2 linked regions of the Niveibacterium microcysteis genome follow. The protein of the gene in region 1 interacts with the protein of each later gene in a pairwise test. Links are inferred from orthologs where the notes say so. Each region holds a gene or a part of one and is shown on either strand. Other genes may lie near its edges.

What was found.
Region 2: the proteins of JY500_RS06280 (region 1) and glnL interact in binary tests that used the Escherichia coli proteins (3 or more experiments, as listed by UniProt). The link is inferred for Niveibacterium microcysteis from one-to-one orthologs.

What each region holds. Positions count from the first base shown.
Region 1 is NZ_CP071060.1:1,343,786-1,359,005, reverse strand. The notes cover bases 3,699-6,396. They hold JY500_RS06280 (P-II family nitrogen regulator), read right to left. Parts: upstream 5,368-6,396; coding sequence 5,029-5,367; downstream 3,699-5,028. Other genes in these bases: JY500_RS06275 (NAD+ synthase), read right to left, coding at 5,392-6,396; JY500_RS06285 (Smr/MutS family protein), read left to right, coding at 3,964-4,950; trxB (thioredoxin-disulfide reductase), read left to right, coding at 3,699-3,924. Also shown: JY500_RS06300 (DNA translocase FtsK), read right to left, coding at 1-2,055; JY500_RS06295 (Crp/Fnr family transcriptional regulator), read right to left, coding at 2,116-2,787; more of trxB, read left to right, coding at 2,959-3,698; more of JY500_RS06275, read right to left, coding at 6,397-7,011; JY500_RS06270 (hypothetical protein), read right to left, coding at 7,129-8,355; JY500_RS06265 (ExbD/TolR family protein), read right to left, coding at 8,425-8,856; JY500_RS06260 (ExbD/TolR family protein), read right to left, coding at 8,874-9,305; JY500_RS06255 (MotA/TolQ/ExbB proton channel family protein), read right to left, coding at 9,315-10,082; JY500_RS06250 (energy transducer TonB), read right to left, coding at 10,136-10,768; JY500_RS06245 (TonB-dependent receptor domain-containing protein), read right to left, coding at 11,237-13,339; JY500_RS06240 (TonB-dependent receptor plug domain-containing protein), read right to left, coding at 13,366-14,016; JY500_RS06230 (efflux RND transporter periplasmic adaptor subunit), read left to right, coding at 14,807-15,220. UniProt on the Escherichia coli protein: P-II indirectly controls the transcription of the glutamine synthetase gene (glnA). P-II prevents NR-II-catalyzed conversion of NR-I to NR-I-phosphate, the transcriptional activator of GlnA. When P-II is uridylylated to P-II-UMP, these events are reversed.
Region 2 is NZ_CP071060.1:3,900,438-3,915,896, reverse strand. The notes cover bases 1-2,937. They hold glnL (nitrogen regulation protein NR(II)), read left to right. Parts: upstream 1-893; coding sequence 894-1,982; downstream 1,983-2,937. Other genes in these bases: ntrC (nitrogen regulation protein NR(I)), read left to right, coding at 2,045-2,937; JY500_RS17765 (DUF4124 domain-containing protein), read left to right, coding at 271-747; glnA (type I glutamate--ammonia ligase), read left to right, coding at 1-117. In the rest of the region: more of ntrC, read left to right, coding at 2,938-3,439; JY500_RS17750 (biotin--[acetyl-CoA-carboxylase] ligase), read left to right, coding at 3,572-4,363; JY500_RS17745 (type III pantothenate kinase), read left to right, coding at 4,363-5,073; JY500_RS17740 (SPFH domain-containing protein), read left to right, coding at 5,144-6,166; JY500_RS17735 (DUF4178 domain-containing protein), read left to right, coding at 6,233-8,152; JY500_RS17730 (hypothetical protein), read left to right, coding at 8,152-8,292; JY500_RS17725 (DUF350 domain-containing protein), read left to right, coding at 8,308-8,526; JY500_RS17720 (polyamine aminopropyltransferase), read left to right, coding at 8,633-10,150; JY500_RS17715 (hypothetical protein), read right to left, coding at 10,302-10,736; JY500_RS17710 (ATP-dependent helicase), read left to right, coding at 10,923-12,986; JY500_RS17705 (SLATT domain-containing protein), read right to left, coding at 12,990-13,715; JY500_RS17700 (sensor histidine kinase), read right to left, coding at 13,879-15,459.

The sequences.
Region 1 (15,220 bases):
GCCGCTCTCATCGGCCCCGGTCAGAATACCTTCGATGTAGTCGGGCTCACCGGTTTGCTTCAGGTACTCGACAACCTTGTGCACCTCGTCATCCGCCACGTAGGCGCCATGCACACGGGTCGGGAATCCGGTACCCGGCGCGAGGTACAGCATGTCGCCCATGCCCAGCAGCGCCTCGGCGCCCATCTGATCGAGAATCGTGCGTGAGTCGATCTTGCTCGATACCTGGAACGCAATCCGCGTCGGAATGTTGGCCTTGATCAGGCCAGTGATCACATCCACCGACGGGCGCTGCGTTGCCAGAATTAGGTGAATCCCCGCCGCACGGGCCTTCTGTGCTAGACGGGCGATCAACTCTTCGATCTTCTTGCCGACCACCATCATCAGGTCGGCCAGCTCGTCGATCACCACCACGATGGCCGGCATCGTAGACAGCGGCTCCGGGCTTTCCGGTGTGATCGAGAACGGGTTGGTCAACGGCTTGCCCGCCTTCTGCGCGTCGGTAATCTGCTTATTGAACCCGGCAAGGTTGCGCACGCCCAGTGCGGCCATCAGCTTGTAGCGTCGCTCCATCTCGCCCACGCACCAGTTCAGCGCATGCGCGGCGTGGCGCATATCGGTCACGACTGGCGCGAGCAGATGCGGGATACCCTCGTAGATCGAGAGTTCCAGCATTTTCGGGTCGACCATGATCAGGCGGACCTTGTCGGGCTCGGACTTGTAGAGCAGCGACAGGATCATCGCATTCACGCCGACGGACTTGCCGGAGCCGGTCGTACCCGCCACCAGCAAGTGCGGCATCTTTCCGAGATCCGCCACCACCGGGTTGCCACCGATGTCCTTGCCCAAGCCCACGGTCAGCGCCGAATGCATGTTGTGATACGCCGCCGAGCCAAGGATTTCGGACAAGCGAACAGTCTGCCGCTTCGGGTTCGGCAACTCCAGACCCATGCAACTCTTGCCGGGAATCGTTTCGACGACGCGAATGCTCATTACCGACAGCGCACGCGCCAAGTCCTTCACCAGATTGACAATCTGGCTCCCCTTCACGCCCACCGCGGGCTCGATCTCGTATCGGGTGATCACCGGGCCTGGGTAAGCGGCCAGGATCTTTACCTCGACCCCAAAATCCGCCAGCTTCCGCTCGATGAGCCTTGATGTGTATTCGAGCGCCTCGACAGACGGCGGCTCCACATCATTCGACGCTGGATCGAGCAGCGAGAGCGCCGGCAAACCGCCGCTGGCTGCGTCGGCGAAGAGCACCTGCTGGCGCTCCTTCTCCACCCGCTCGGAGCGCACCACTTCAACCACGGCCGGTTCGATACGGATCTGAGGCGGCGGGGCCTCTTCACGCTTCTTGCGCTCGCGTTTGACCTTCTCTTCGCGCTTTTCGGCGACCTGCTGGCCAACCTTGCGGTCCTGCCACGCCTGAATTCGCGCACGCAATTCAGCGCCACCGTTCTCGACCCAATAACCAATGCGCTCAAGCGCATTCATCCATGAGAACCCGAAGAACAAGCTTGTTCCTGCAGCCCAGAGCGCCAGAAGCACCAGCGTGCCGCCAGTGAAACCCAGGTAGTTCGTGACGATCCGGCCGAGTTCGATGCCCAACACGCCACCCGGTTCGCCCGGCAGCGCCCAGGTGTGGGCGTAGAAGCGGACAGCCTCGATGGCTGCGCTTGCCAGCAGTACGACGATAAATCCGGCAACAACAAGGAAGGTCGAGCGTTTGCTGCCCGCAAGCTCCTGCCGCCAACGGCGCAAACCCGCGACGATGCCCCATACGAGCAGCGCAACCCACCACCAGGCTGAAACGCCAAACACCGAGAGCAGGAGGTCGGAGAACCACGCGCCGAATCGACCGCCCGGATTCAGCACCTTGTCGACCCTGACGGCATGGGACCAGCCCGGGTCGGACTTCTGATAGCCATACAGGATCAGGGCCAGGTAGAAGCCCAGCACGCCGAACAAGAGCCAGCGCGCCTCGCGCACCAAGCCCGCCATACGCTCAGGCAGGGGTTGGGACGGGGCGCGCATCGAACCGGAAAACAGCATCTGAAACCGCTACGGGAGTTTTAGGATTGTGCGCAGCGCCAGCCACGGCGCCGGGAGACCTTACAGGTCGTCAATGCTGTCGCAGAGCACGATGCCGTCGTCGGTTTCCTTGATCAGCCCTTGCACCTGCAGGTCCTTCATCACGCGGCTGACCATCTCGCGCGAGGCGCCGATCATCTTTGCGATGTCCTGCTTCGAGATCTTGCGCTTCACCACGCGGCCGCTGCCATCCTCGGCCGCCATGTCGAGCAGCAAACGCGCAACGCGGCCATAGACGTCCATCAGCGCAAGGCTCTCGATCTTGCGATCAGCCACGCGCAGACGGCGCGCCAGGTTACGCATCAGATGCAGCGCAACTTCGAAGTTCTCTTGCAGGATGCGGCGGAAGTCGGTCTTGGAAATCGTGACGAGATCGGCCGGCGTGACCGCAACAACAGTCGCCGAACGCGGCTCTTCGTCCACGACGCCCATCTCGCCGAACAACTCGCCCTGGCCGATCATGGTGAGGATCACTTCGCGGCCATCCTCGTCGCTGACGAGAACTTTCAGGCTGCCGGTGAGTACAAAGTACACGTAATCGGTTCGGTCGCCCGCGCTCACCACGCTGGAGCCGCGCGGCGCGCGGCGCATGATCGCGCAGCGGGCAATCGGCTGCAGCTTTTCGTCGGACAAACCCTGAAAGATCGGAAACGTCTTCAGGGCGGTGACAGAAACGGGAGTGCTTGTGCTCATGACGTTCTCCGGATCGCGAAGCTTGCGCGTGTAGCGTCTCTGCCGCGCGGGGCACACGGCAGCAGCGTTTAGCCCGCGGATTATGGCACAAGGAATATGCCAACCGGACCACGGGGCCGAGAGTCACCCGCTCGGCTATAATTTTTCGCTATCGGACAGGGAGATAACGCAATGAGCACGACCACTCGCCACACCAGCCTGATCATCCTGGGCTCGGGCCCGGCTGGCTATACCGCCGCCGTTTATGCCGCGCGCGCCAACCTCAAGCCGGTGCTGATCACCGGCCTCGCCCAAGGCGGGCAGCTGATGACCACGACGGACGTCGACAACTGGCCGGCGGATGCCGATGGCGTGATGGGCCCCGACCTGATGGCGCGCTTCGAGAAGCACGCTGCGCGTTTCAACACCGAAATGATCTTCGATCACATCCACACGGCGAAGCTTGACGCACGGCCGTTCACGCTGATCGGCGATTCCGGCACCTACACCTGCGATGCGCTGATCATCGCCACCGGCGCGACCGCCAAGTATCTGGGCCTACCGTCTGAAGAGGCCTTCGCCGGCCGCGGCGTTTCCGCCTGCGCGACCTGCGACGGTTTCTTCTATCGCAACCAGGAAGTCGCCGTCGTTGGTGGCGGCAACACCGCGGTTGAGGAAGCGCTTTACCTCGCCAACATCGCCAGCAAGGTGACCTTGGTTCACCGGCGCGACAAGTTCCGCGCCGAGGCAATCATGATCGACAAGCTGTACGAAAAGGTGGCCGCAGGCAAGATCGTGCTGGAGACGGATGCGACGCTGGATGAAGTCCTCGGCGACAAGACCGGCGTCACTGGCATGCGCGTGAAGAACGTGAAGACGGGCGAAACGAAGGACATCGCTCTCAAGGGCGTGTTCATCGCGATCGGCCACAAGCCCAACACCGACATCTTCAAAGGCCAGCTGGAGATGGATGACACCGGCTACCTGATCACCGAAGGCGGCCGCAACGGCAACGCCACGCAAACGTCCGTGAAGGGCGTATTTGCGGCCGGCGATGTGCAGGATCATGTCTATCGCCAGGCCGTCACCAGCGCCGGCACCGGCTGCATGGCGGCATTGGACGCCGAACGCTACCTCGACAGCCTCGGCAAGGCCTGATCGACCTCACGTTCAGCCCGGCCGCGACAGGCATAGCCCATGAGCAAGCGCAACGCACCGCCCGCGCCGCAGCACTTTGATGCGCTGCGGGCGCTGCGCAACAAGTTGCCAGCCGCGACACCGCGCCCGACGGAATCCCCGCGCGCGTTGCGCGAGGCCGCGCGCGACACGGAAGAGATCGACTTCGCTGCGGCAATGCGGGGCACCCAACCCTTGCCCGCGGCAAACATGGCCGAATTGTCGCGCCCAAAGCCGGCCCCTTTGCCACGCCCGAAGGTGGCGGAAGTCGAAACGTCGGCAGAACCGACGCCCAACACGCCGCGTGACGAGTTCGCCTCGTTCCATGACGCGATGCACGACGTCGTCGCGCTGCGAAAGGACGGCCGCGTTGATCCGGACAAGATGGGGCGGCGCGCGCCAAACCCGCATCCAGCGCATGAAGCCAGTGCCGACACGATGGGCGCGTGGCTCGATCGCGCCGAAAACCCGCACGACCCGGCCGCGCTGTTCCGCCACGCAGTGGGCCCAGCAGCGCCGCTGCGCGAATCCGGCCGGCTTCACCTGACGCCACCCGCGCCCGCACCGCAACCTCGGCAGCGCGAGGCGGACGAACAACAGGTGCTGACCGATAGCATCGTGGCGCCGATGAGCTTTGAGGATCGCCTGGATATTGGCGACGAAGCAGCCTTCCTGCGCCCCGGCATCCCGCGCAGGGTCCTTACAGACTTACGCCGCGGCCGCTGGGTGGTACAGGCCGAGCTGGATCTTCACGGCATGGATCGCGACGAGGCGAGGCTGTCGCTAGCCCAGTTTCTTGCCCTGCGACTGACGCGGGGCGAGCGATGCGTGCGGGTGATTCACGGCAAGGGGCTGGGCTCGCCAGGGCGCATTGGCGTGCTCAAGCAGCTCTCGCGCAACTGGCTTGCACAGCGCGAAGAGATACTCGCCTTCTGCCAAGCAAAGCCGCATGACGGCGGCGATGGGGCTCTGCTGGTTCTGTTGCGCGCCCCGCGCACTCCAACCTGACAGCCAGAGCAACGCAGAAGGGCAGCAACAAAAAGGCCGCCCAAGGGCGGCCTTTCCGGCGCTGACTCAGCGAGCAGCTTAGATAGCGGCTTCGTCGGTCTCGCCGGTACGAATCCGCACAATCTGTTCCACCGGCGTCACGAAGATCTTGCCGTCGCCGATCTTGCCGGTGCGCGCGGCCTTGATGATGCCTTCGATCGCCTGGTCGACCGTGCTGTCGGCCACCACGACCTCGATCTTGATCTTCGGCAGGAAGTCGACCACGTACTCAGCGCCGCGATACAGCTCAGTATGGCCCTTCTGACGGCCAAAACCCTTCACTTCAGTCACGGTCAGGCCGGTAATCCCAACTTCGGACAGCGCTTCCCGCACTTCATCGAGCTTGAACGGTTTGATGATCGCTTCGATTTTTTTCATCTGCTTACTCCTCCGAGATTGTGTTCAAAACTCGTCCTGGTACCGCGCCGTGATTGGGTAACGCCAATCCTTGCCGAAACCGCGCCGGGTGACGCGTATCCCGACTGGCGACTGGCGCCGTTTGTACTCATTCCGCTTGAGCATCCCCACCACACGGCGAACATCCGTCTCAGCGTAGCCAGCGTCGATGATCTCACGCGGGCTCTCGTCGCGCTCCATGTAGGCCTCGATGATCGCGTCGAGCACCTCGTATTCGGGCAGTGTGTCCTGGTCGGTCTGGTCAGGCTTGAGTTCGGCCGACGGCGGGCGGGTGATGATGTTGTCGGGGATCAGCTCACCGTCTCGGTTACGCCAGCGCGCCAGACGATAAACAAAGGTCTTGAAGATATCCTTGATGACCGCAAAACCACCGGCCATATCGCCGTACAGCGTAGCGTAACCCACCGCCATCTCGGATTTGTTGCCGGTCGTCAGCACCAGAGAGCCGGTCTTGTTCGACAGCGCCATCAGCAACATGCCGCGGATGCGCGCCTGAAGGTTCTCTTCTGTGGTGTCGGCCTTGAGCCCGGCAAACATCGGCGACAGGATCTGATCGAAGGTCGCCATCGCGGGCGCAATCGCGATCTCGTCGTAACGCACACCCAAACGCTGCACCAGCAGGCGGGAGTCGTCGAGGCTCATCTGTGCGGTATAGGGCGACGGCATCATCACCGCGCGCACCCGGTCTGCCCCCAGCGCGTCGACTGCAACACACAAGGTCAGTGCTGAATCGATGCCGCCCGATAGCCCCAACAGAACGCCCGGAAAGCCGTTCTTGCCAATGTAGTCCCGCACGCCCATGACCAGTGCCGACCAGACGTCCTCCTCGATCGTGCGCGGCGCGGTGACGCGGTCGCTGACGAGGTCACTGTCGCAATACGAGACGAAATCAAGGCTCTCTTCGAACGAGGGCCCCTGATAGCGCAAGCCGCCGTTGCGTGCGAGCGCAAACGACGCGCCATCGAACACAAGCTCGTCCTGGCCACCCACAAGGTTGCAGTAGACGACCGGGATACCGGTATCACCCACACGATCACGCAACACCTCATGGCGGACCTGGAGCTTGTCCATGTGATACGGCGACGCGTTGATCGCAACCAGCAACTCGGCGCCCGCAGCCCGCGACGCTTCCGCAGCACCGGCTTCCCATACATCGGCGCAGATGTTCAGGCCGATACGCACGCCCCGATGCTCAAACACACAAGCGTCGGTGCCGGCATCGAAATACCGCTCTTCATCGAAGACTTCGTAGTTCGGAAGGCGCAGCTTGCGGTAGGTCGCGAGCACGCGACCTCCAGATAGCACAGATGCGGCGTTGAAGCGGCGATCTCCTTCCTGCAGGGGATGACCGACGACGATCGCGAGATCATCGCTCTCCATGGCCAGCGAAGCCATTGCACGGTCGCAGCTGCGATAGAAGTCGGGACGAAGCAGCAGATCCTCCGGCGGGTAGCCACACAGGCTCAGCTCCGGGGTAACAAGTACATGCGCACCGGCCTTTCGCGCACGGCGGGCGGCCTGGCGGATCTTTTCGAGGTTTCCGTCGATATCGCCGACAACACAGTTGAGTTGCGCGACTGCGATCTTGAGGGGGTCTTGTGCCATAGGGCGAACTATACCGTGAGCGGCACGGGCTGCCGCGCAAAAGCAAACGAGGATTGCAGTCGCCCGCAATCCTCGTTGCCAAACCGAAACGGCTGCGTCACGACAGACGCAAAGCGCTTAGTTCGATTGCGAGAGGTAGATACTCCACAGCCCAGCCAGGGTCGCAGCACCATCGGTGCCAGTCACCGTCTTCATGACCTGGATCGCCTTTGCGCGTTTGCCGGCAACGTAGTAGGCATAGCCGAGGCGCAGCTTGGCATCCTCCGGGCGCTTCAGGCCGCCCTTCTTGATGCCAGCCTCCATCATCTCCAGCCCCTTGTCAGCCTGGCCATGAAGAACATAGTTGTAGCCCAGGTTCACCTGAGCATTGCCATCCTTGGCGGCAACGGCCTGCGCGTCTTGGGTGCCAAGTGCCTGCTTGTCCTCGGCCAGTTGCTTGTTGGTCATGTCGCCGAGGCGGCGATGACGATCGGCATCGCTCCCCTGCCCCATGATCTTCGCTGCCATGCCCTCGTCGTAGGCCTTCTTGGCTTCGATCGGGTAGCCCTGCTGAAGCGCCAGCGCAACGGCATCCTCGTACTCAGCGGAGGTACGCAGCGTGCCGGTCGCGCGCAGCAAGCGCGACAGATCCAGCGCGAGACGATCGCTCATGCCGGGCTGCTGCTTGACCGCGTAGATGACTGACTGCCAATACTCCTTCTTCGGGTAGTTGGAGAGCAGCCGCTCAACCGTCTTGCTGTACGACGTCTGGTCGTTCAGCTTCAGGTAGGCTTGAGCGAGCATCTGCAGCTGCTCTTCGCTTGGCTTCTTCTGGCCCTGCAACTCGGCGCTCAGCGCCTTGGCCGTGCCAGCGAAGTCACCGGAGAGGTAGAGCGACTGCACGTAAATCGTGCGCATCGTCGCGTCGGTGCCGCCGTCCTTCAGGTAGCGGCCAGAGATCGCGGCGGCTTTCGCATAGTCGCGCCCACTGTAGTACTGCCCTGCAGCGGCACTCAGAAGCGTCGTGCGCTCGGCAGCCGGAGCCCCCGGAAGTGCAGCAGCGGACTCGAAGGCGCGCGCAGCCGCCATGGCGTCACCCGCGCTGGCGTATGCCTGTGCTTTGACACGTTCGGTGAGATAGATCTCGTACGGGGTACGGTCCTTTACCGCTTCGGCATCTCGCACCTTGGCGAGCGCCTCTTTCGTTTTCTTTGCCTTGATCAGGTCAAGTGCAGCCTGGATCGGCTTGCCGACTTCCGAGCGCACGGCGGTCGCCTTAGCACCCTCCTCCGCCATCGAGACGGTTGGCATCGCGGCACCAACAAGCCCGACAAGCATTGCAGCAGCCAGATATCCCTTGATCATTCGTGTCCCTGCCGTATTACGCAAAAAGTAAGGGCGCGATGGGACTGCTCCCACCGCGCCACACGGTACTTACATGAACTGCTCAGCACCCACGAGGCCGATCTTCTTGACCCCGATACGCTGTGCCGATGCCATCACCATCGCCACCTTGTCGTATTTCACGAGCTTGTGGGGGCGAAGATGCACTTCCGGCTGCACCGGCATCGCTGCGATCTGCTCCAGCTTCTGCTCGAGGGCTGCGCGGTCAGGGACTACTTCGCCATTGAGCAGGATGGTGCCGTCGAAATCGACATCGATCCGGTAGATCACCGGCGGCTCCGCCGCGGTGGGCGGCGGTGCGTTGACCGGCATGTTCAGCTTGGTCGCATGCGTCTGGATCGGGATCGTGATGATCAACATGATCAGCAACACCAACATCACGTCGATCAGCGGCGTGGTGTTGACGTCGACGATCACATCCGGATCACCCGAACCACCGCCAGTACCAACATTCATTCCCATGTCGTTCTCCTATCCGTTCAGCGAACGACATCGCCAGCTGGCGGCTCGGTGATGAAGCCAACCTTGACGATACCCGCGCGCTGACAGGCAACGACCACCTTACCGACGAACTCATAGCGCGCGCCAGCATCGCCGCGGATATGCACTTCCGGCTGAGGGTCCATCACCGCCACGGTCTTGAGCTTCTCGACCAGCGCGTTGTTGTCAGGCACCGACTGCATGTTCCAGAACGTCTCGCCATCCTTGTTGACCGAGATGACGATGTTTTCCGGCTTGGTCTGCGTCGGCAGGTTCTTTTCTTGCGGCAGCTCGAGCTGGATCGACTGCGTGACAACCGGAATCGTGATCAGGAAGATGATCAGCAAAACCAGCATCACGTCCACGAGCGGAGTCGTGTTGATCGCCGATACGACCTCGTCTTCGTCGCCGCCCGACGAAGGGACGGACATGCCCATTTCTTAGCCCTTCTTGCCGCCGAGCAGCACCATGTGCAGCTCGCCGCTGAACTGACGGACGTAGTCGGAAGCTGCCTTGTTGCGGCGAACCAGCCAGTTGTAACCAAGCACCGCCGGAACGGCCACAGCCAGACCGATCGCCGTCATGATCAGCGCCTCACCGACCGGGCCGGCAACCTTGTCGATCGAAGCCTGACCGGCAACACCGATCGCAGTCAGCGCATGCAGGATGCCCCACACAGTACCGAACAGACCAACGAACGGTGCAGTCGAACCCACGGTCGCGAGGAAGGCCAGACCACCTTGCAGACGGCCGTGAATCGTGTCGTTCGCGCGCTGCAGCGACATGGCGATCCAGGAGTTCAGATCAACCGAGGCGGTCAGCGAATTGCCGTGATGGTGAGCAGCCTTGTTGCCCTCTTCGGCGATGTAACGGAAGGCGCTGTCTTCATTCAGCTCCTTGATGCCCGCCTCAACCGACGGAGCGCCCCAGAACTTTTCCTGGGCTTCCTTGGCCTGCTTGAAGATCTTGCCTTGTTCGATCAGCTTGACGACAGCGATGTACCACGTGCCCATCGACATGATGACGAGGATCACCAGGGTGCCGCGGGCGACGAGGTCACCCTGTGCCCACAGAGCGCCAAGGCCATAGGGGTTCTCAACCGAGATCTTCTCGCCTTGGGCGAGTGCTTCGGTCGCGAAGAACATCAGGGAAAACAGCGCGGCACCAAGGGCAGCGGACGCGCGGCGAGTGATCTTGTGAATGCTCATTTGTATTAGTTCCAATCGTTGATGATCTGTTCAAGAGGGACCGAGCGCCTGCGCTACTCAAGGGTCCATTCAAAATCGATGACTACCCACGCCTGTACGGCTTGGCCGTTTTCGATGGCCGGTTTGTACACACACTTCTTGAAAGCGTTGAGCGCAGCTTGGTCGAGCCGGCGATAGCCGCTCGAATTCTCGACACGACCTTCCAGCGGCTTGCCGGTGACGTCCAGCAGGAAGGCCAGACGGGTCGTGCCGTGCTCACCGGCATCAGCGGCGCCACGCGGATACACGGGCGTCTCGCAACTCACAAACGAAGCGGTATGGCGAACGTTCGACTGCTTGACCACCGGCGCCGGCGCAGCAACCGGAACCGGCTCGGTCGGCTTCGTCTGGGTCACAGTCGAAATCGTCGCGTCGGACGGTGCCGTAGCGGTCGTCACGCGCACCTCAGGCGGCGGGATAAAGGCCGGCGGTGGCGGAGCGAGCTTGGGCGGTGGAGGGGGCGGCGGCTTATCCTCGGGCGGCTTGACCTCTTCGATGATCTTCGTTTCGAGCGGCGCCTTCACGACCTCGACGACCTTGCGAGCAAGGCCTGATACGAGTGCGTAAAAGAGAATCGCGTGAAACAAGACCACGACGACGAGACCAACCGTCCTGCGGCCTGCAGCAGCGGGTTGGGCGTAACTCATGAACAAACCTCGGAAGAAAGCAAAGATCGACTAGCGGCTGAATCCCTGACGGCCAGCCGGCCACGGCCGCGCACGCGCTCGGCAGAGGTGACGGCTAAAGTGAATTCAAGCTTGGCGACTTGCATTTATCGTGTTGGATCCTGAATGGCGTATGCCGGCTCACTACCGCCCTTGTGGGGCAATCGTTCGCAGCACCCACCGAAGTGTCGCTTGAACATGGATCTGATGACGGGTTGAAAGACTGGGCAGCACCAAACAGCAGAGACACCCGGAACCAGAATCAGCGTGTCGGTCGATGATTACGTCACGCGAGGCTCTAGTTTTGCGCCCACGCCGACCGAAGACTTACTTCTGCGCGACGGGCGCGTACGAAAAAACGGCGGGTGCCGTTTGGGGCTGATAGCCGACAAACCGTCTCGACAAAAAGAAGAGAGCCCTTTCGGGCTCTCTTCTGACCCTCTGGCGCGATTACTTGAACTTGTAACCGGCTTGCAGGTAGTAGGTACGGCCGCGCGGATCAGCAACTTGCGGGTTGTAACCCACAGCTTGACCCAGACCAGCATTCAGGGAGAACGGCGGGTTGGCATCGAAGATGTTCAGAATGCCGCCCGTGACGTCCAGCCCCTTGACCGGCGTGCGGTAAGTCGTCTGCCAGTCGAAGGTCACGTACTCCTTGACCTTGTAAGTTGCCTTGGTGAGACCGCCACCGTCAACGAAGACATCACCCGTCGATTCGCCATCACGCGATTCGTAGTAACCATGCTTGTAATTCATGGTCAGACGGTGATCCCAATCGGCCATCGACAGCGTGTTCGCCCACTGGAACTGGTGACGCAAGGCCACTTGCCGCAGGACGTTGCTGTAGATCCCGACCATCTGGTAGTACTCGCCGCCGATCGTAGTCTGCTGCTTGTCGGTCAACATCCACGTGCCCTTGAAGCTGGAGAGAATGCGGCCGAACGAGTAGCGCGACCCAAGGGTGATGTCGTAATCGACCCCTTGTGCCTTACGCTCGCCAAGGTTCTTCAACGGCGTATACCACGCGAGGATCGGCTTGCCGGTCTGCGGATCGACGTACAAATCCGAACGTATTGACCCGTTTGACCAAGCCCCCTCGTAATCGGCAGCAACCTCTTCCTCTGAGATGGTGCCAAACGTGTTCTTGATCGACACGTTCCAGTAATCCGCACCGACACTCGACCAGCTCGTCGGCTCAAAGCGAATGCCGAACGAGAACTGCTTCGACTCTTCCGGCTTCAGCTCGCTGGAACCACCCGTGTACAGCGGGTATTGCGTGCCGGGCGGCTTGCAATACACCGCGCGGGCGTCCTTATAAGGGCAATCGTACGGATTCGCCGTAACGCCATACAGTTGGGTGATGTTCTGCGTTTGAGCAGGACGCGGCGCGCGGAAACCCGTATTGAAGCTTGTACGGAACAATAGGTTGTTCAACGCCTGCCAGCGAGCACCTACTTTGTAGTTGGTCGTACCGCCAACATCGGAGTAGTTGTCGTAGCGCAGCGCACCGCTAACCTCCAGGTTCTTCACAACCGGTGCAATCAGCTCACCAAACAGGCCATAGGAATCACGCGACACATCGAACGGCACGTCTGTGGCGAAGTCAGGGAATTGACCTCCGCGATCGGTGCCCTGAGCAAGACCGCTCGGCTCGTACTTGTCCGCTTCTCGCTTCCAATCAAGGCCGGCGCCGAGCATCAGGCCGCCCGCCGGCAACTGTGCGATTTCCTTGGAGCCACGCAACTCAACCGCGTCAAGAACGGCAGTGCCCTTCTTCCAAACGCCTTGAGCCAGAGCCGATTGGAGAGCCGCCTTGTTCGACCCCGGAGGACCAAAGGGGTTCAGCACACCCGACGTGATCAGCGCATTCAGATCATCGTTGTACAGGTAGCCAGACAGCAGCTCCTCTTGCCACTTGTTCTCCGAGTGCGTATAGGCAGCCGAATAGTCCCATCCAGCGATAACACCCTTCGAACCGCCAGAGAAGTGGATGGCCTCTGTCGTGCCCTTCGTACGACGAGGACCGGCATCGGAAATCCGCCACGGAGCCACCGCGTCAACAATGTCGTAACCGGCCGGTACCGTCCGCAGATAAGGCTGAATGTAGGTATTCCAAATTGAATCGCCCACCGTCAGCGGTACCTCACCCGGAGGAGGTGCGATATTCGAAATCATCGTGTGCTTCGAATAAAGCGCGTCTGCGAACAGGGTGTGATTCTCATTGATCTTGAACTGGAACGAGCCGGTAAAGGCGTCCTGCTTCTGCTCCGGGTAGATCTCGAGGTCGTACGGGTAAATATATCGGCACGACGAACCACTCAGGACGTGCTTCGCCGGACATGGACTCCCGGCCTTCACGGCCGGATTGAAGCTCTGAGTAATGTATTGGTCATCCGGCGCCGCACTCGGGTTATACCAAGTAATCGTGGCGTTTGCGGGGTTGCCGCGCGACGAACTCGGGCGCAGGCGGTAGATCCCGCCATCGGTGCCGGTGAATTTGTAATAGCCCTGGCTCGGCGGAACAGCGAACTTCTTGCGGTCGGCAGCGGCCAACGGATCGTTCTCGGTGTGCGCATAGGTCAGAACACATTGAAGCGATCTTGCTCGAGGTCGCCGAAGCCACCACTGACGCTGATACGCTTCTCTTCTGCGCCACCAGCTTCCGGCGCGTTGTACGAGACCGACGCGTCAAGACCTTGGTAGTTCGATTTCAGGATGAAGTTCACCACCCCAGCGACAGCATCCGTACCGTAGATGGCGGATGCACCGTCGGTCAGCACTTCGACGCGCTCAACCGCTGCGATCGGGATCGTATTCAGGTTGACGCCCGAGCTGCCGCCAATGAAGGTCTGGCCAGCGTAGGTCGCGAGGCGCTTGCCGTTGAGCAGCACCAGCGTGCGGCTGTCGCCCAGGTTGTGCACCGACGCGCTCGAGTAACCGACGCTGCCCGCGCCAACGTTAGACGCCGCGTTCGAGAAACCCTGCATCGCCGGCAGGTTCTGGATCAGTTCCGCAACGTTCGTGGCGCCAGTCTTCTTGATCTCAGCAGCAGAGATCGACTGAACCGGCAGCGCGCCTTCCGACGCAATCCGCTTGATCGCCGAGCCAGTGACCTGGATCTTCTGAACTTGCTCTTCCGCAATCGCCGGCTGCAAAAGCATGCCGAACGCGACGGTCGTGCCGAACGCCTGGAGCAGAGCCCGGTAGCCGGGTCTCAGTGCAAGTGCCATAGGTGCCTCTCCTTGTATTTTCTCAATCAATCTCGTCGGGGTCTCCAACGAGGAAGCTCAGTGGTGAGCGAGCTTATCCCGCAACACCTGAACGGACCGCCTGTCCCTCACAAGGCACTTTTTGTAACTATTGTTATGCCACCCTCTCTCGAGGGCGTCGCATTGTCGCGGCGCGGAAATTGGGGTGTCAATCAACCACCAAGCCCCACTGCAACAGCTACAAACGAGTGTTTTTGCCCCTTCCGGCGGCCCTGACAGCGACGATGTAACTCACTGCCGAAGCAGTCTCAGCAAGACTTGTGCCATGCAAATTCGGACGAAACACAAGGTATTGCGAGTGTTTACGAGATATTTCCGCACCAGATTGGTGCGGCGCACCACAACGAACACCCAGCCCCGCCAAGCGTTACATCGGACCCCTAACACGACTTTGATGTCGGATCTGTGACGCTTTCCCGGCAAAACATGTCGCCGATTCGAAAATCGAACTCGACACAGACTTGCAGGTTCTGAAAAACCTCGATTAGAATGCAGGGCTTCGCTGCTGTAGCTCAGTCGGTAGAGCAACTGATTCGTAATCAGTAGGTCACCAGTTCGATTCCGGTCAGCAGCACCAGACAATGCCAAAGGGGCCCGTTCGCGGGCCCCTTTGTCGTTCACGCCTCCAGCCGCTTTGTATCGCCCCTTCGGCGCGTGACACAAACCCGACAAACTGAAGTTCGGGGTGGCGCCTAGAATCAATCATCCCCAACCGCTCGCGCCAAACTGGCCGCCCTGGAGTCAGACAATCATGTTTCAAATGATTCGGCGCCCTTCTCGCCGTTGGGCGCTCGGTGGCATTGCGCTCGCCTTGGCCACGATCGGCGCGGTTTACGCGATCAGCGCGCGCAAAGATGTCCAGGCCAAGCCCGTCGACGCCCAAGCCAAGCCAACGCTGATGGAGCTTGCGCCGACGGACGTTCTGCTCGCCCAGCAAGTCGCGGTACAGCCAATCGTCTTGCTCGCCGGCACACTGAACCCGCTCACCCAGATTCATCTGCACGCCCCATTTGACGGCCGCGTGGCCGAGGTCAGCGCGCGCCCGGGCGACAAGGTTGTCGCCGGCCAGGTGCTCGCGCGTTTCGATGAGACCGACCTGCGTGCCCGCCATGCGGAACGTGCGGCCGCAGTAGCCAGCGCAGAGGAGCAGATGCGCGTCGCCGAA
Region 2 (15,459 bases), 2.6 Mb from region 1 along the record:
GGTGGCGTGTTCTCGAACGACTTCATCGATGCTTACATCGCGCTGAAGATGGAAGACGTGACGAAGATCCGCATGACCACGCACCCGGTCGAATTCGACATGTACTACAGCCTCTGATCGATTCGTCGATCCGAAGCACAGAGAGGACGGGCTTGCCCGTCCTTTTTTTTGTCCGGCGCCAGCGTGAAAGTGCATCGAATCGTGTCGGCGCTTGGCAGCCGGCGCGTCGGCGCCTACACTCGACGACCCGTCCACCCGCGTGACGTCTGCATGTCCACGATTCGCTGTCTGGCCGCTGTTGCGGCGCTTCTCTCTTCGCTGCCGGCCCATGCCGACATCTTCAAGTGTGTCGATCCGGTGTCGGGCAAGATCACCTACACGAACACCAAGATTGGCGAGAAGGGCTGCACGCTGTTGTCGCGCGATCAGAACGTGTCGTCCGTGCCCGGTCCGTCGGCCAAAAAGCCTGCCGCATCGGCATCGCCGGCGGAGTTCCCGAAGGTTGATGCGTCAACGCAGCGCAGTCGCGATGGCGACCGACGCAAGATCCTCGAAACGGAACTGGCTACGGAAGAGCGGGCGCTCGAGTCCGCGAAGAAGGAACTTGCCGAGCAGGAAGGCGCGCGCAGCGGCGCCGAGAAGAACTTCGCCAAGGTTCAGGAGCGTCTGAAGCCATTCCAGGATCAGGTCGAGTTGCATGAACGCAATATCGAAGCGATCCGGGCGGAAATCGCCAAGCTGCGTTGATGTAGTCGGTCGCGCGCTCATTGCTTGCGCCGCGTGGTGCTTGGGCGTGACGCGACAATGTTGTTTCGCAGGCGCGCTTCGCTGCAAGCCTTCGCTTCGGCAACGAAGAAATCCGGTTGGCGCGCTTCTTGCTCGCATTGCTCCGCATGACTCGCGCAACCCTGTCTTCTGACCCCACGCCGCCGGCGCATACCGACGCCCGGATCGCTGGGCTCGATCTGCTCGCATCGGCTGTTGTGCTGGTCGATGATGGGCGTGTCGTTCGTTACATCAACCCTGCGGCGGAAAACCTGTTTGAGGTCAGCGCACGCCAGTCGGTCGGCCGCCCGCTCACCGCGCTGCTGGGCGAGCCCCCGGGGCTCGACGCTGCACTCGACAACGCGCTGGCCAACAACTGGAGCTACACCGGGCAGAACCTCGTGCTGGCGCGCGCCGGGCGCGACACCCTGCATGTGGATTGCACCGCGACGCCGGTCGACGTTTTCGGCGCGCGTCTGCTGATGGAATTCCGCCCGATCGATGCGCAACTGAAAGTCGCGCGCGAAGAGCGTTTGATCGAGCAGCAACAGGCAAACCGCGAACTCATTCGCAACCTCGCGCACGAGATCAAGAATCCGCTTGGCGGCATTCGCGGCTCGGCGCAATTGCTGGCACGCGAACTCAACGACGCGCAGCTCAAGGAATACACGGAAGTCATCATCGCCGAGGCGGATCGCCTGCAGGATCTGATGCAGCGCTTGCTCAACGCACATCGTGCGATGCAGCCTGGCCCGGTGAACATTCACGACGTACTTGAGCGCGTGCTGCGCCTTGTGCGTGCGGAGTTTCCGGGCGTCGTCGTGCGGCGCGACTATGACACCAGCCTGCCGGAGCTGACCGGCGATCGCGAACAGTTGATTCAGGTGGTCCTGAACATTGCGCGCAATGCGGCGCAGGCGATGCAGGGTGAGGGCGAAGTGGTGCTGCGCACCCGTGCGCTGCGCCAGGTCACGCTCGCGAAGAAGCGCCACAAGCTCGCGCTGGAACTGCGGGTGATCGATAGCGGCCCCGGCATTCCCGAATCGATCCGCGACCGGATCTTCTACCCCCTGGTGTCAGGCCGCGACAGCGGCAGCGGCCTCGGCCTTTCGATCGCGCAGAGCTTCGTTGAGCAGCACCAGGGCATGATCGACGTCGAGAGCCAGCCTGGCCGGACCTGTTTCACCATCGTGCTGCCGATTCGCAGCGAAGAGTGAGTGCTAAGGCGTGCGGGTCCGAGGCGGGTCCGCAGTCCTTACCCCTTACAGAAGTGCACACCATGAATCCGATCTGGATTGTTGACGACGACCGCTCCATCCGCTGGGTCCTCGAAAAGGCACTCACCCGCGAGAACATTCCCCATCGCAGCTTTGGCTCGGCCAGCGAAGCGCTCACCGAGCTTGACGCCGGCGCCGCGCCGCCGCAGGTGATGATGAGCGACATCCGCATGCCGGGGGAGTCGGGCCTCGTGTTGCTGGAGAAGGTCAAGGCGCGTTATCCGAGCCTGCCGGTGATCATCATGACCGCCTACTCGGACCTCGATAGCGCAGTGTCCGCCTTCCAGGGCGGCGCCTTCGAATACCTGCCGAAGCCCTTCGACGTCGATCAGGCTGTCGAGCTGGTGCGCCGTGCGATCGAAGAGAGCCGTCACCGCGGTCCGGCCGCCGAGGAAAGTACGACCGTGCCGGAAATCCTTGGCCAGGCGCCCGCGATGCAAGAGGTCTTCCGTGCCATCGGCCGCCTCTCGCAGTCGCATGCCACGGTGATGATCAACGGTGAGTCGGGGTCCGGTAAGGAGCTCGTTGCCCGCGCATTGCATCGTCATAGCCCGCGCAAGGATCAACCCTTCATCGCCATCAACACGGCAGCGATCCCGAAGGATCTGCTCGAATCCGAACTGTTCGGCCACGAGCGGGGTGCCTTTACCGGCGCCACTGCGCAACGTCGTGGTCGCTTCGAGCAAGCCGAAGGCGGCACGCTGTTCCTCGACGAAATTGGCGACATGCCGCCGGAGTTGCAGACACGGCTGCTGCGTGTGCTCTCTGACAACCATTTCTATCGGGTCGGCGGTCACCAGCCGATTCGCGCCAACGTCCGCGTGATTGCGGCGACTCACCAGAACCTTGAGCAGCGGGTTCGCGACGGCTTGTTCCGCGAGGACTTGTTCCACCGCCTCAACGTGATCCGCCTGCGCCTGCCGCCGCTGCGCGAACGCAAGGAAGACGTGCCCCTGCTGGCGCGCCACTTCCTGTCGCGCTCGGCGCATGAACTGGGGGTTGAGACCAAGCGGCTTTCGGAGCAGGCGCTCAAGTATCTGCAGACGCTGGAATTCGCCGGCAACGTGCGCCAGCTGGAGAACCTGTGCCACTGGCTCACGGTGATGGCCCCGGGCCAGACGGTGGACGTGGGCGACCTGCCGAGCGAGGTGCGCGAGCAACCCGCGCGTGTGGCCTCGGAGTCCTGGCTCGACGCTTTGTCGGTGGAGGCTGACCGCTTGCTTGCGACCAAGCCAGGCGAGGTGTTCGACATGCTTACGCGCGAGTTCGAACGCAACCTGATCCGCCGCGCGCTCAACGCCACCGGCGGGCGCCGCGTCGAGGCTGCCCAGTTGTTGGGCATCGGTCGCAACACGATCACACGCAAGATCCAGGAACTCGGCATGGACGCCGAGTAACAACACCGGCACCTCGCGCCGCGCAAGCCGTGGCGCGAAGTGCTGCAGTGTTGACGCAACACCGCCCCGCGCGGGCTGCTCTGGAACGGTGCAGCCGTTACACTGCGCGTTTTCCAAGCTGGATCACGCGCAGTGTCAGATCGCACCGATCAGGAGCTGGCCCGCCTCAAGGCGCAGCTCGGCCCCGTCGCCGCCCGTTTCGACGCCGATCTGCTCGAAACCTGCCCCTCCACAAGCAGCCTGCTTCTCGACCGCGCGGCAGCCGGTGCGCCCTCGGGCGCCGTGCTGTGGGCGCTCGAGCAGACCGCTGGTCGCGGTCGTCGTGGCCGCGCATGGGTAGCGCGACCCGAGGCCAGCCTCACTTTCTCCCTGCTGTGGCGATTTCAGCCTGGCACGCGCCTCTCCGGGCTCAGCCTTGCCGCCGGCCTGGCCGTTGCACAGGCCCTCGAAGGCCTTGGCGCGCGTGGTATTGCACTGAAGTGGCCGAACGATATCTGGCTCGACGGACGCAAGTTGGGGGGCATCCTGATTGAGCTGCACCAAAGCGGTGCGCGTACGGCGGCGGTGATCGGAATCGGCCTCAATCTGGCGCCACCGGCGCCCGGCGATGTGCTGGATCAGCCGGTCGCCGGGCTTTCCGAGTCGAGCGCCGTGTCGACCGATCCGGTGGTTGCGCTGGCTGCCGTGCTGGCGTCGCTGGCCACCACGCTCGACCTGTTCGAGCGCCAGGGGTTCGCGGTCCTGCGCGATGCCTGGCAGGCGCGCCATGCGTTGCAGGATCAGCCGGTGCGCTTGGTCGACGACAGCGGCGAGGCGGAAGGCCTGTGCCGCGGCGTTGATGCAGAGGGCGCCTTGATGCTGGAGCGCGATGGCCTGCTGGTGCGCGTGCTGGGCGGCGATGTGTCGCTGCGGAGGCGCGGCTGATGTACCTGCTGATCGATGCTGGCAATACCCGCGTCAAATGGGGTTTTCACGATGGCAGCCGTTGGCTGTGCCGTGAGGATGTTGCCCATGACGCACTGGCGACCTGCGATTTCATGCGTTTCGGTGTGCCCGAGCGGGTGCTGATCGCGCATGTGGCCTCCGATGCGATCCGTTCGCTGATCCTGGAACAGCTGGGCGATACCGCTGGGCGCGCCGAATGGCTGGCTGCGAGTCTGTCGCGCTGCGGTGTGACCAACCGTTATGCGGAGCCGACGCGGCTCGGGCCGGATCGCTGGGCAGCCGCAATCGGTGCCTGGCATCGGGTGCGCGGCGCGTGCGTGGTGGTGAGCGCCGGTACCGCGACGACGGTGGATGCGATCGACGCTGGCGGCAACTTCCTCGGTGGGCTGATCCTGCCGGGACATGGCTTGATGCTGCGCGCGCTGGCCGGTGGCACGGCGGCGCTGCCGCTCGCCGAGGGCGATTGCGTGGCGTTTCCGAAGAACACCCACGACGCGATCGAAACCGGTATCCGCTATGCGCAGTCGGGCGCGGTGGAGCGTTTTCGCCAGGAGATGCCGGCCCACACGCCGGTGGTGTTGTCCGGCGGATCTGCTGCAGCGCTGGCGCCGCTGATCGCGCCGCCGCGTATCGACTTCCCGAATCTGGTGCTCGAAGGCTTGCTCTGCGTGGCGCGCGACACGGCCTGAACGGCCGGGATCTGGTTCGCAAGCCCGCGGCGCAGTAGCATCCCCGCTCTACCCTCAGGAGATCCCTGCCATGGCTCTGATGGATTTCATCAAGAAACAGTTCATCGACGTCATCCACTGGACGGAAGACGACGACAGCGTACTGGTGTCGCGCTATCCGATGCAGGACATGGAGATCCAGTACGGCGCCCAGCTCACGGTGCGCGAGTCGCAAGCCGCGTTGTTCGTGAACGAAGGCCGCGTCGCGGATCTCTTCGCGCCGGGCCTCTACACGCTCAAGACGCAGACGCTGCCGATCCTGACGAACCTGCAGAACTGGGACAAGCTGTTCCAGTCGCCGTTCAAGAGCGACGTCTACTTCTTCAGTACGCGGCTCAAGCTCGATCGCAAGTGGGGCACGCCGCAGCCGGTGACCATCCGCGACAAGGACTTCGGCATCGTTCGCCTGCGTGCCTTTGGCCTTTATGGCTATCGCATCGTCGATCCGAAGCTGTTCCACACCGAAGTCAGCGGCACCCGCGAGCACTACACGGTGGACGACCTCGACGGCCAACTGCGCGGCACGATGGTGTCGTGCATGAGCGAGCTCTTCGGCGAGTCCGGCGTGGCCTTCCTCGACATGGCGGCCAACCTGTCGGAGTTCGGCGCGCAACTCAAGGCGCGCATGGAGCCGGCCTTCGCGAAGTTCGGCCTGGCGCTCGACAACTTCGTGGTCGAGAGCGTGTCGCTGCCGGAAGAGCTGCAGAAGGTGCTCGACCAGCGCATCGGCATGAACATGGTGGGTGACCTCAACAAGTTCACCCAGTACCAGACCGCCAACGCGATCCCGATTGCCGCGGGCAATGAAGGCGGTATCGCTGGCGCGGGTGCGGGCCTTGGTGCCGGCATTGCGATGGGGCAGGCAATGGCGGGCGCCTTCACGCAAGCTACGCAGGGTGCGGCGCCGGCCGCTGCACCCGCGGCGGCACCGGCTCAGTCGGCGGAGGATGTCGTGGCCTTGCTGGAAAAGCTCCATGGCCTGATGGAGAAGGGCATCCTTACCGCCGAAGAGTTTGCGGCGAAGAAGGCCGAACTGCTCGGCAAGCTCTCCTGAGCGCCGTGTGACGTGGATGCTTGCCGTGCATGCACGCGCTGCCGGCAAGCTCGCTGACCTGCACGCATGCCCGTCAACGTAATTTGCCCCTCCTGCGGCGCCGCTGTGCGCTTCCAGTCCGCCGCCTCGGCGCTGGCGGTGTGCGCGTACTGCCGTGCGACGCTCGCACGCGATGGCGACACGCTGAAGAATCTTGGCCGCATGGCCGAGCTGTTGCCGGACGACAGCCCGGTCCAGATCGGCACGCAGGGGCGTTGGGGCGGTACCGGCTTCGGCGTGGTGGGCCGGCTGCAGTTGCGCTACGACGCCGGCTTCTGGAACGAATGGCACATCCTGTTCGACGACGGCAGGTTCGGCTGGATGTCGGAATCAGGCGGGCAGTGGACGGTCACACTGCCGCATCCTTCGCGACCGGAATTCCCGCCGTTTGAGGCGATCCGCCCTGGCGCGCGGGTGCAGATCGCCGGCAAGGTGTTCGAGGTCAGCAACAAGGAGGAGGCTGTCTGCCTTTCCGGCGAGGGCGAGCTGCCCTTCGTTGTCGGGGCCGGCTACATCGCGCCGGTGATCGATCTGCGCGGGCCGGATGATGCGTTTGCGACGATCGACTATTCGTCCGACCCGGCCACCGTGTATGTCGGCGCCTCGGTGGACCGCGCTGCGCTCAAGCTCGCGAATACGCGCGACCGCGCCAGCGAGGCGCTGGTGGCGACGCCGGCACGGAAGGCTGAAGCGATTGCCTGCCCGTCCTGCGGTGCGCCGTGGTCGCTGCATGATCAGAGCGTGCTGGCGGTGGCGTGCACCAGTTGCGGTGCCTTGTCGGATGTGGATGGCAAGGTCGCCAAGGTGCGCGACGCTGCGCGTTCCAGCTCGCGCGTGGTGCCGCCGCTCGCGCTGGGCAGCAAGGGCAAGCTCGACGGCGTCGAGTGGGAAGCCATCGGCTTCATGCGCAAAGGCGTGCCGCATGAGGTCGGCACCTGGGACGAGTACCTGCTGTACGACGGCAAGGGTGGATTCGCCTGGCTTGTCTCTGAGCGTGGTCACTGGAACTTCGTGCGCCAGATCGACAAGCTGCCGGTGCAAAACGTGGGCGGCGATCGACCGGAATACACGCTTGGTGGCTCGCGCTACCGCCACTTTGCCGATTACCGCGCCGAGGTGATTTCGGTGTTGGGCGAGTTCACCTGGCGGGTGCGACTGGGTGACAAGGTGCAGGTGCGCGACTTCATTGCACCGCCCAACGTACTGTCCTGCGAGCAGACCGACAACGAATGGACCTGGTCCGCGGGCCGCTACCTGTCGCCAGACGAAGTCACCGCGGCGTTTGCGCTCAAGCGCCCCTTGATGCGCGCCTCGGGTGTGAATGCCTGTCAGCCCAACCCGCATGCTGTGACGCGCTGGCCGGTGCTGGGCTTGTTCCTGGTGTTCGCGCTGGTGGCGTGGATTGTGCACGGCGTGTTCACGGGCGGGTCGTCGGCGGTGTTTCATCAGACGAGACTCGAACTGCAGCCGGGCCAGGAAACCTCGCTGACCTCAGAGCCCTTCCGGATTCCGTCGGACCAGCGGCGTGTCGAGGTGGATCACTTCGCGCCGGTGTCGAACACCTGGGCGGGGGTAGAGGTCGAGTTGGTGAATCGTGGCTCGGGCGAGCACTTCGCTGCGGCCAACGAGATCTCGTACTACTCTGGCTACGATTCGGACGGCTCGTGGTCAGAGGGCGGGCAGAGCGGTAGCGCGGTGTTCTATCAAGTGCCGGCGGGTGAGTACCACCTCGTGGTGCGCGGCGAGTTGCCGGCCGATGCGTCGCAGTTGTTGACCGATCAGGTCACGCTGCGGGTGGCGCCGCCGCCGTTCTCCAACCTCGCCAGTTGCTGGTTGCTGCTGCTGTGTTTTCCCTTGTTTGCCTTCGTGCGTAGCTACAGCTTCGAGGTGGCGCGCTGGAGCGAGAGTGACCATCCGATGACCAGCAGTTCGGAGGACGACGACTGATGATCAAGCTCTTCTCGGTCACCGCACTGCTCGCGATTTCGCTGCTCGGCTGGATGGATTCGCGCGGCTATGGCCTGTTCGACGAGCGCGGTACCTCTTCGAGCGCCCGCTCCAGCGGCGGGCGCCTCTATCACAAGTAAGCAGGAGCCCCAATCATGGAACTGTTCTTCAACGCGCGGCCGCTGCTCGGCTCCATCGTCTATTCGATCCTCGGCGTGGTGGTGTTCTGGGTGTCCTTCATCATCGTCGACAAGATCACGCCCTACGACCTGTGGCGCGAGATCGTGAAGGAGCGCAACCTGCCGCTTGCGATCATCGTCGCCGCGATGTGCCTTGGCATTGCGATCATCGTGGCCGCGGCGATTCACGGTTAGTCGCGAGCACCGCCTCGCTTCCGCCGCCTCGCGCGGCGGAAGTGCCACACCACGTCATAGACCCCCTTGGCGGGCGCCAGCTTGATTGGCTGCGTCGCGCATTCAGATGAGCTCACTTCGCACACAGCGTCACGCGCTGCTCGTTTCCGTCTTCATTGTCGCGTCCTGCGGATTGGCCTACGAGTTGGTCGCCGGGGCGCTGTCCTCCTACCTGCTGGGCGATTCGGTGACGCAGTTCTCCACCGTGATCGGCACCTATCTGTTCGCGATGGGCGTGGGTTCCTGGCTGTCGAAGTACGTCGAGCGCAATCTGGTGCTGCGCTTCATCCAGCTCGAACTGCTGGTGGGGCTCGTCGGTGGTTTCACGCCCGCAGCCTTGTTCGGCATCTTCGCGCTGGAGGCAGCACCCTTTCGCGTGATGCTCTACTGCGCGGTGCTGGCGGTCGGCGTTCTGGTGGGGCTGGAGATTCCGCTGGTGATGCGCATCCTGCGGCGCGAGCTGTCCTTACGCGATCTGGTGTCTCAGGTGCTGACGGTGGACTACCTGGGCGCGCTCGCGGTGTCGATCGCGTTTCCGCTGTTGCTCGCACCGCACCTCGGGCTGGTACGCACTGGACTCCTGTTCGGTCTACTCAACGCGGCGGTCGCGCTGTGGGCCGTAGCGGTCTTCCGCGCGCAGTTGCCGCAGGCTCGGCTGGTCGTGGTGCAGTGCGCGGTGACGCTGGCGGTGATCGCGGCTGGCTTCGGCTTCGCCGGGCGCTTTACCGGCTGGGCCGAACAGCAGATGTACCAGGATCCGATCCTCTACACCCGCACCACGCCGTACCAGCGCATCGTGCTGACGCGCTGGAAGGACGATCTGCGCCTGTTTCTGAACAACAACCTGCAGTTCTCGTCGGCGGACGAGTACCGCTACCACGAGGCACTGGTGCATCCGGGCCTCGCGAGCTTGCCGTGGGCGCGCCGCGTGCTGGTGCTGGGCGGCGGCGACGGCCTTGCCGTGCGTGAGATCCTCAAGTACCCGCAGATCGAACATGTCACGCTGGTGGATCTCGACCCGGGCATGACTTCGCTGTTCCGCGATGCCCCGGCGCTTCGGGCGCTCAACGGTAACGCCTTCCATTCGCCCAAGGTGCAGGTCATCAACACCGACGCCGGGCGCTGGCTGGAGGATTCACGCGAGCGTTTCGATTTCGTCGTGGTGGATTTTCCCGACCCGTCCAACTTCGCCGTCGGCAAGCTCTACACCACAGCGTTCTACCGGCTGCTCGCGCGCCACGTGGTGCCCGAGGGGCGCGCGGTGATCCAGGCGACCAGCCCGTTCTACGCACGCAAGGCCTACTGGACGGTGGTCGCGACGCTGGAGGAGGCGGGCTTTCAGACCGCGCCCTACCATGCACTGGTGCCTTCCTTCGGTGAGTGGGGCTACATCCTCGCCGGCCGTGTGCCTTACGAGCCGCCCGCCACGCTGCCGGTGCCAACGCGTTTTCTCGACGGGGGCACGCTGGCCGCGATGTTCAACTTCTCGCGCGATATGGATCGCGTTGCGGCGGAACCGAATCACCTGAACAGCCAGAACCTCGTGCGGACGTTCGAAGACGAGTGGCGGCACGCGATCCGCTGACGAAGGTCTGAATAAGTGGCTGCGACGGCGCATCGCGGCGTTGTGGCGTGCTCGCTCCCGCGCCTATCCATTTGATATGTCTTGGTCGCTGCGCCTTGCGCTGCATCCGTCTCGCTAACCTCTTCCGACCTTCCCCAAGCGCAGGCCGGTGTCAGTGCCGGCGTTCGCCCGAGTCGCTGCCCCGTATCCACGGATCGTTCGGCAGGAAGGGGTTGCGCGGCGGTAGCGCCGCGGTGCAGCGGTCATGCAGTTTCAGCAGCGCGCGCAGTGCCGGCTCCGGGAAACCCTGGCGGCCGCAGCGGGTATCGGTGATCAGGCTGTCGAGGTAGTCCAGCGCGGTGAACGGTTCGCGCCAGATCAGCGCGAGCTGGTTCGCGACATGTGGAAACGTGTCGGCGAGCAGATTGGCGTTCGGGTCACGCGACTCGGCGAGCCAGCGTTCGGCGAGCGCACTCAAGTGGATCCGCGGGTCGCTGCTGTGGTCGTAGCCCGCCTTGCGAACGCCGGGCACGGCGTGCCGCAGATCGGCGTCGAGCGACGCACGGGCGTCGTCGTGCGTCACGTTTTCAAACGGCATGATGTGCATCGCCCCCTCCACCTTGTGTGACTGGTGGACAAAGTATGGACAACGCAGGCCTACCTTGCCGGGCGATTGATGCGTCGTCGCTTCGTCGGCGCGCTGCGTTCGCGTGGCGCTGCCGCCCGCCGCGATGGGCTGGTGCGATGGTTTTGAGGGTGTATATTCATACACCTTTTGCCTTCGGGTCATCCCATGTCAGCCCTTGCCCAAGCCCCTGCCACGTTTGCCGCGCGCCTCAACCCCGAGCAGAAGGCGGCCGTCGAGTACGCCGACGCCGCGCCGCTGCTGGTAATCGCCGGCGCCGGCTCGGGCAAGACCAACACGCTGGCCCACCGCGTGGCGCACCTGGTGCTGGGTGGGGCAGACCCGGCCAGCATCCTGCTGCTCACCTTCTCGCGGCGGGCGGCAGTGGAGATGACGCGCCGCGTCGAGCGCATTCTCGGTAGCGCCAGCGATGACCCGGCGCTGGCGCGCGCGGCCTTGAGCTGGGCAGGCACGTTTCACGGCATTGGCGCGCGCCTGTTGCGCGAATACGCGGAAAGGATCGGCCTCGGGCCCGCCTTCACGATTCATGATCGCGAAGACTCCGGCGATCTGATGAATCTGGTGCGGCACGAGCAGGGCCTGTCGGCGAAGGAAAAGCGCTTCCCGACCAAGCAGACCTGCCTCGCGATCTACTCCCGCGTGGTGAATACCGGGGCTCCGCTGGCCGATGTGCTGCGCGATGCCTTCCCCTGGTGTGCGATGTGGGAAGACGATCTGAAGAAGCTGTTTGGCGCTTACGTCGCTGCCAAGCAGCGGCAGGACGTGCTCGACTACGACGATCTGCTGCTCTACTGGGCGCACATGGCGGCGGAGCCAACGCTCGCTGCCGAGCTTGGCCAGCGCTTCGCGCATGTGCTGGTGGATGAGTATCAGGACACCAACCGGCTGCAGGCCTCGATCCTGCGCGCGCTCAAACCGGATGGTCGTGGCCTTACGGTGGTCGGGGACGATGCGCAGTCCATCTACGCCTTCCGTGGCGCAACGGTGCGCAACATCCTCGACTTCCCCGGCGAGTTTGCGCAGCCAGCGACGGTGGTGACGCTGGAGCGTAACTACCGCTCGACACAGCCGATCCTTGCTGCGTCGAACGCGGTGATCGGGCTCGCCGCCGAGCGCTTCACGAAGAACCTGTGGAGCGAGCGCAGCGCAAGCCAGCGTCCGCAGCTGGTCACCGTGCGCGACGAGGCGGACCAGGCGCGCTACGTGGCCGCCCAGGTGCTGGCGCGTCGCGAAGAAGGCGTGGCGTTGAAGAAGCAGGCGGTGCTGTTCCGCGCCGCGCATCACAGTGCGCCGCTCGAGATCGAACTCACGCGCCGCAACATCCCGTTCGTGAAGTTCGGCGGCCTCAAGTTCCTCGAAGCGGCGCATGTGAAGGACATGCTGGCGGTGCTGCGCTGGGCCGAGAACCCGCGCGACCGCGTCGCGGGCTTTCGCGCCGTACAACTGATGCCGGGCATCGGCCCGAAGAGCGCGGCACGCATCGTCGATCTGGTTGAGGCGGCGAACGACCCGGTGGCGGCGCTGGCGGATTTCGCGCCACCCTCGTCGGCGGGCGAGGCCTGGGCGGCACTCCCCGCGCTGCTGGGCGACCTGCGCTTGCGCGCCGCCTGGCCGGCCGATCTCGAACGTGTGCGCCGCTGGTATGCGCCGCACCTGGAGCGCAAGTACGAGGACGCTGCGATCCGCGAGGCCGATCTGCTGCAGATGGAGCGCATCGCCGCGAGCTACCCGAATCGCGAACGCTTCCTGACCGAACTGACGCTCGATCCGCCGGACGCGACCAGCGACGAATCCGGCGTACCGCTGCTTGACGAGGATTACCTGATCCTGTCGACGATCCATTCGGCGAAGGGGCAGGAGTGGGAGTCGGTCTACCTGCTCAACACAGTGGACGGCTGCATTCCGTCAGACCTAGCGACCGGCAGCAGCGCAGAGATCGAAGAGGAACGCCGCCTGCTCTACGTGGCGATGACGCGCGCGAAGGACGCGCTGCATCTGCTCACGCCACAGCGCTTCTACGTGACGCAGCAGAGCGGCGGCGGCGACCGTCATGTGTATGCCCAGCGCACCCGCTTCATCCCGACTTCGGTGCTGGAGCACTTCGAGCAGGCCGTGTGGCCAGTGGCCGGAAGCAATGCGGCGGGGGCTGTTACGCCGCCGCCGCAAGCGGTGGTCGATATCGCCGCGAAGCTGCGCGGCATGTGGGGTTAGGGTTTAGCGGCTGATCCGCAGCGAGGGTTCGGCGTCGCCAGCCGAGACGCTGCTGGCCACCAGCGGGTCGCCACCCAACTGTGGCAAGCCCAGCGCATGGGCAACGAACACGGCTTCGAGCGCCACGATGACGAGTGGCAGTGCGAGGCCGGAGACATTCGTGAGCTGTGCGCGCAGCGCGAGCCGCATCCGCTCGCCGCGGCCGAGGCGGTGTTCGCCCGGCATGTCCAGCAGCGCGAGGCGCTGATCGTTGCGCGACGGGGTTTCCAGGTTGCGCAGAGTGTCGGCATGGCGCAGCCGGAATTCATCGAGGATATGCGACGAAATCGCGCCGGGGCCGACGTCTTCGCACACCTTCTCGAATTCGCGCGCCAGCTCGCGCAGGCGATCGCCACACTCGAGCAGCACGCGGGCGCGCAGCGCATGGTTGGCCGAAGCGACCAGCACCACGCAAACCAGCACCGAAACGCCGAGGAAGATCTGCAACAGATTCAGCACGTTGGGCGCCAGTGCAAGCCGCACGCCGGCGTTCTGCAGCAGCGGGATCAGGATCAGGCCGAGCGACAGCGCGATCAGCGTTGCCAGCCACGCGCGCCCCTGGCGCTGCAGGCGCAGCCCGGCGTGCGAGCGGCTGCGGGCGGAAGTGCGGATGGCGAGCAACTGGCGCTGCGCAGAATTCGCGCTCAGTTCGTCGGCGCCGGAAACCCAGTCTGAAAAACTCGTTTGCATGCTTGCGTCAAAGCCTCTGCCAGTAAGCACGGCGCGCGGGCGCTGTGCGGGTTCTAGGGAGCGACGGGCATTGCCGGTCGTGGGCCGGTGGGCCGCACGGCAATGCTGCGCGCATTGAACCCCAAATCGTGGGCGGCCGATAGGGCCGCGCGTCACGAAAGACTCAGCGCAGTGCCTCCGGGGGGGCGGCGCTGGTCTCCGGCGTCACGCGCGGGAATTCGAGCGTGAAGGTGGTGCCGCTGCCGGGCGTGCTGGCGACGTCGATGGTGCCCGCCAGCACCTCCTGCACGATATTGCGCACGATGTAGAGACCCAGGCCGCTGCCGCCCGTGCCGAGGCGGGTGGTGAAGAAGGGCTCGAAGATGCGGTCCATCACGGCGGCGCTCATGCCCACGCCGTTGTCGCTCACGCTCAGCTGCAGGCCGTCGTCAGCAAGCGGCGACACGATCAGATGAATTTCGCCGCGTTCGCGGCCTTCGAAGGCGTGGGTCAGCGCGTTGAGCACCAGGTTGTCGACCACCTGTGCGATCGCGCCCGGGAAACTGTCCATCACGAGGCCTTCGGGCACACGCGCATCGAGCGTTACGCCGCGGCGCGCGAGCGTCGGGCTGAGCAGGCCGACGATGTCGCCGAGCTTGTTGTTCAGATCGAATACCAGGCGACGGTCGCTCGATTGATCGACAGCCACCTCCTTGAACTTGCGGATCGTGCCGGCCGCGCGATCGAGGCCGCGCCGCAGCAGATGCACCGCCTCGCGCACGTAGGCCGTGAAGTCGCTCAGGTCGACGCGGCGGATCTTCCCCTCGGCCACTGCTGCGTCGAATCGCTCGATTTCCTCGTTCAATGCACTCGCGGCCGTCACGCAGTTGCCGATCGGCGTATTGAGTTCATGCGCCACACCGGCGACCAGGCTGCCGAGCGAGGCTAGGCGCTCGGCCCGCAGCAGGTCTTTCTGTGCGTGGCGCAGGCGTTCCTCCGCCTGCCGTTGGCGCGTAATGTTCCGGCCCACGCCGCGATAGCCAAGGAAGCGCCCGCGGGCGTCGTACTGCGGCGCGCCGGACAGTACCAGGTAGCGCAGCTGCAAATCGTCCGCGGTGAGCCGCAGTACTTCCTCGGAGAACACCTCGCGGCGCTGCATGGCCGCTTCGATCGCGTGGGCGTGCGTGGCTTCGTCGGCATGCAGGGGGAGCGCGGACACCACGCGGCCGAGCCAGCGCGTCGTATCGATGCCGGACGCTGCGAGATCCTTGCCAACGATTTCGCTGAAACGCAGTTCTGCATCCATCTGCCAGTAGCAGTCGGACGACAACTCGGTCAGCTCGCGGAAGCGTGCTTCCTTGTCCCGCAGCGCACGGATCAGCGGTTGAACGATGCGGCGGAGCGCCCAGCCCGCGACGAGGACAATGCCCAGCACGACGGGCAGGATCCGGTGCCACTGGTGGCGCACCGGTTCATAGAACTCGTCGGCATCCATCGTGATCAGCATCGCGAGGCCGTTGCCGGCGATGCCCATACCCATGCCCACCGGCCCGATCGGGCCATACACCAGCGTGACCGGCCGACCTTGCTCGTCCTGGCTGAAAAGCGGATCCCATGTGGGGCTGGTGTGGCCTGCCAGCGCATCCTCTACCGATGCCGTCATCTTCGCGCCGGGTGGCGGCGTGCGCAGGGATTCGCCGCTGCCCGAGAGGAAGCAGCGGATGCGCTGCGCGTTCTCGCCGCACAGGGCCATCACGCCGGTGCG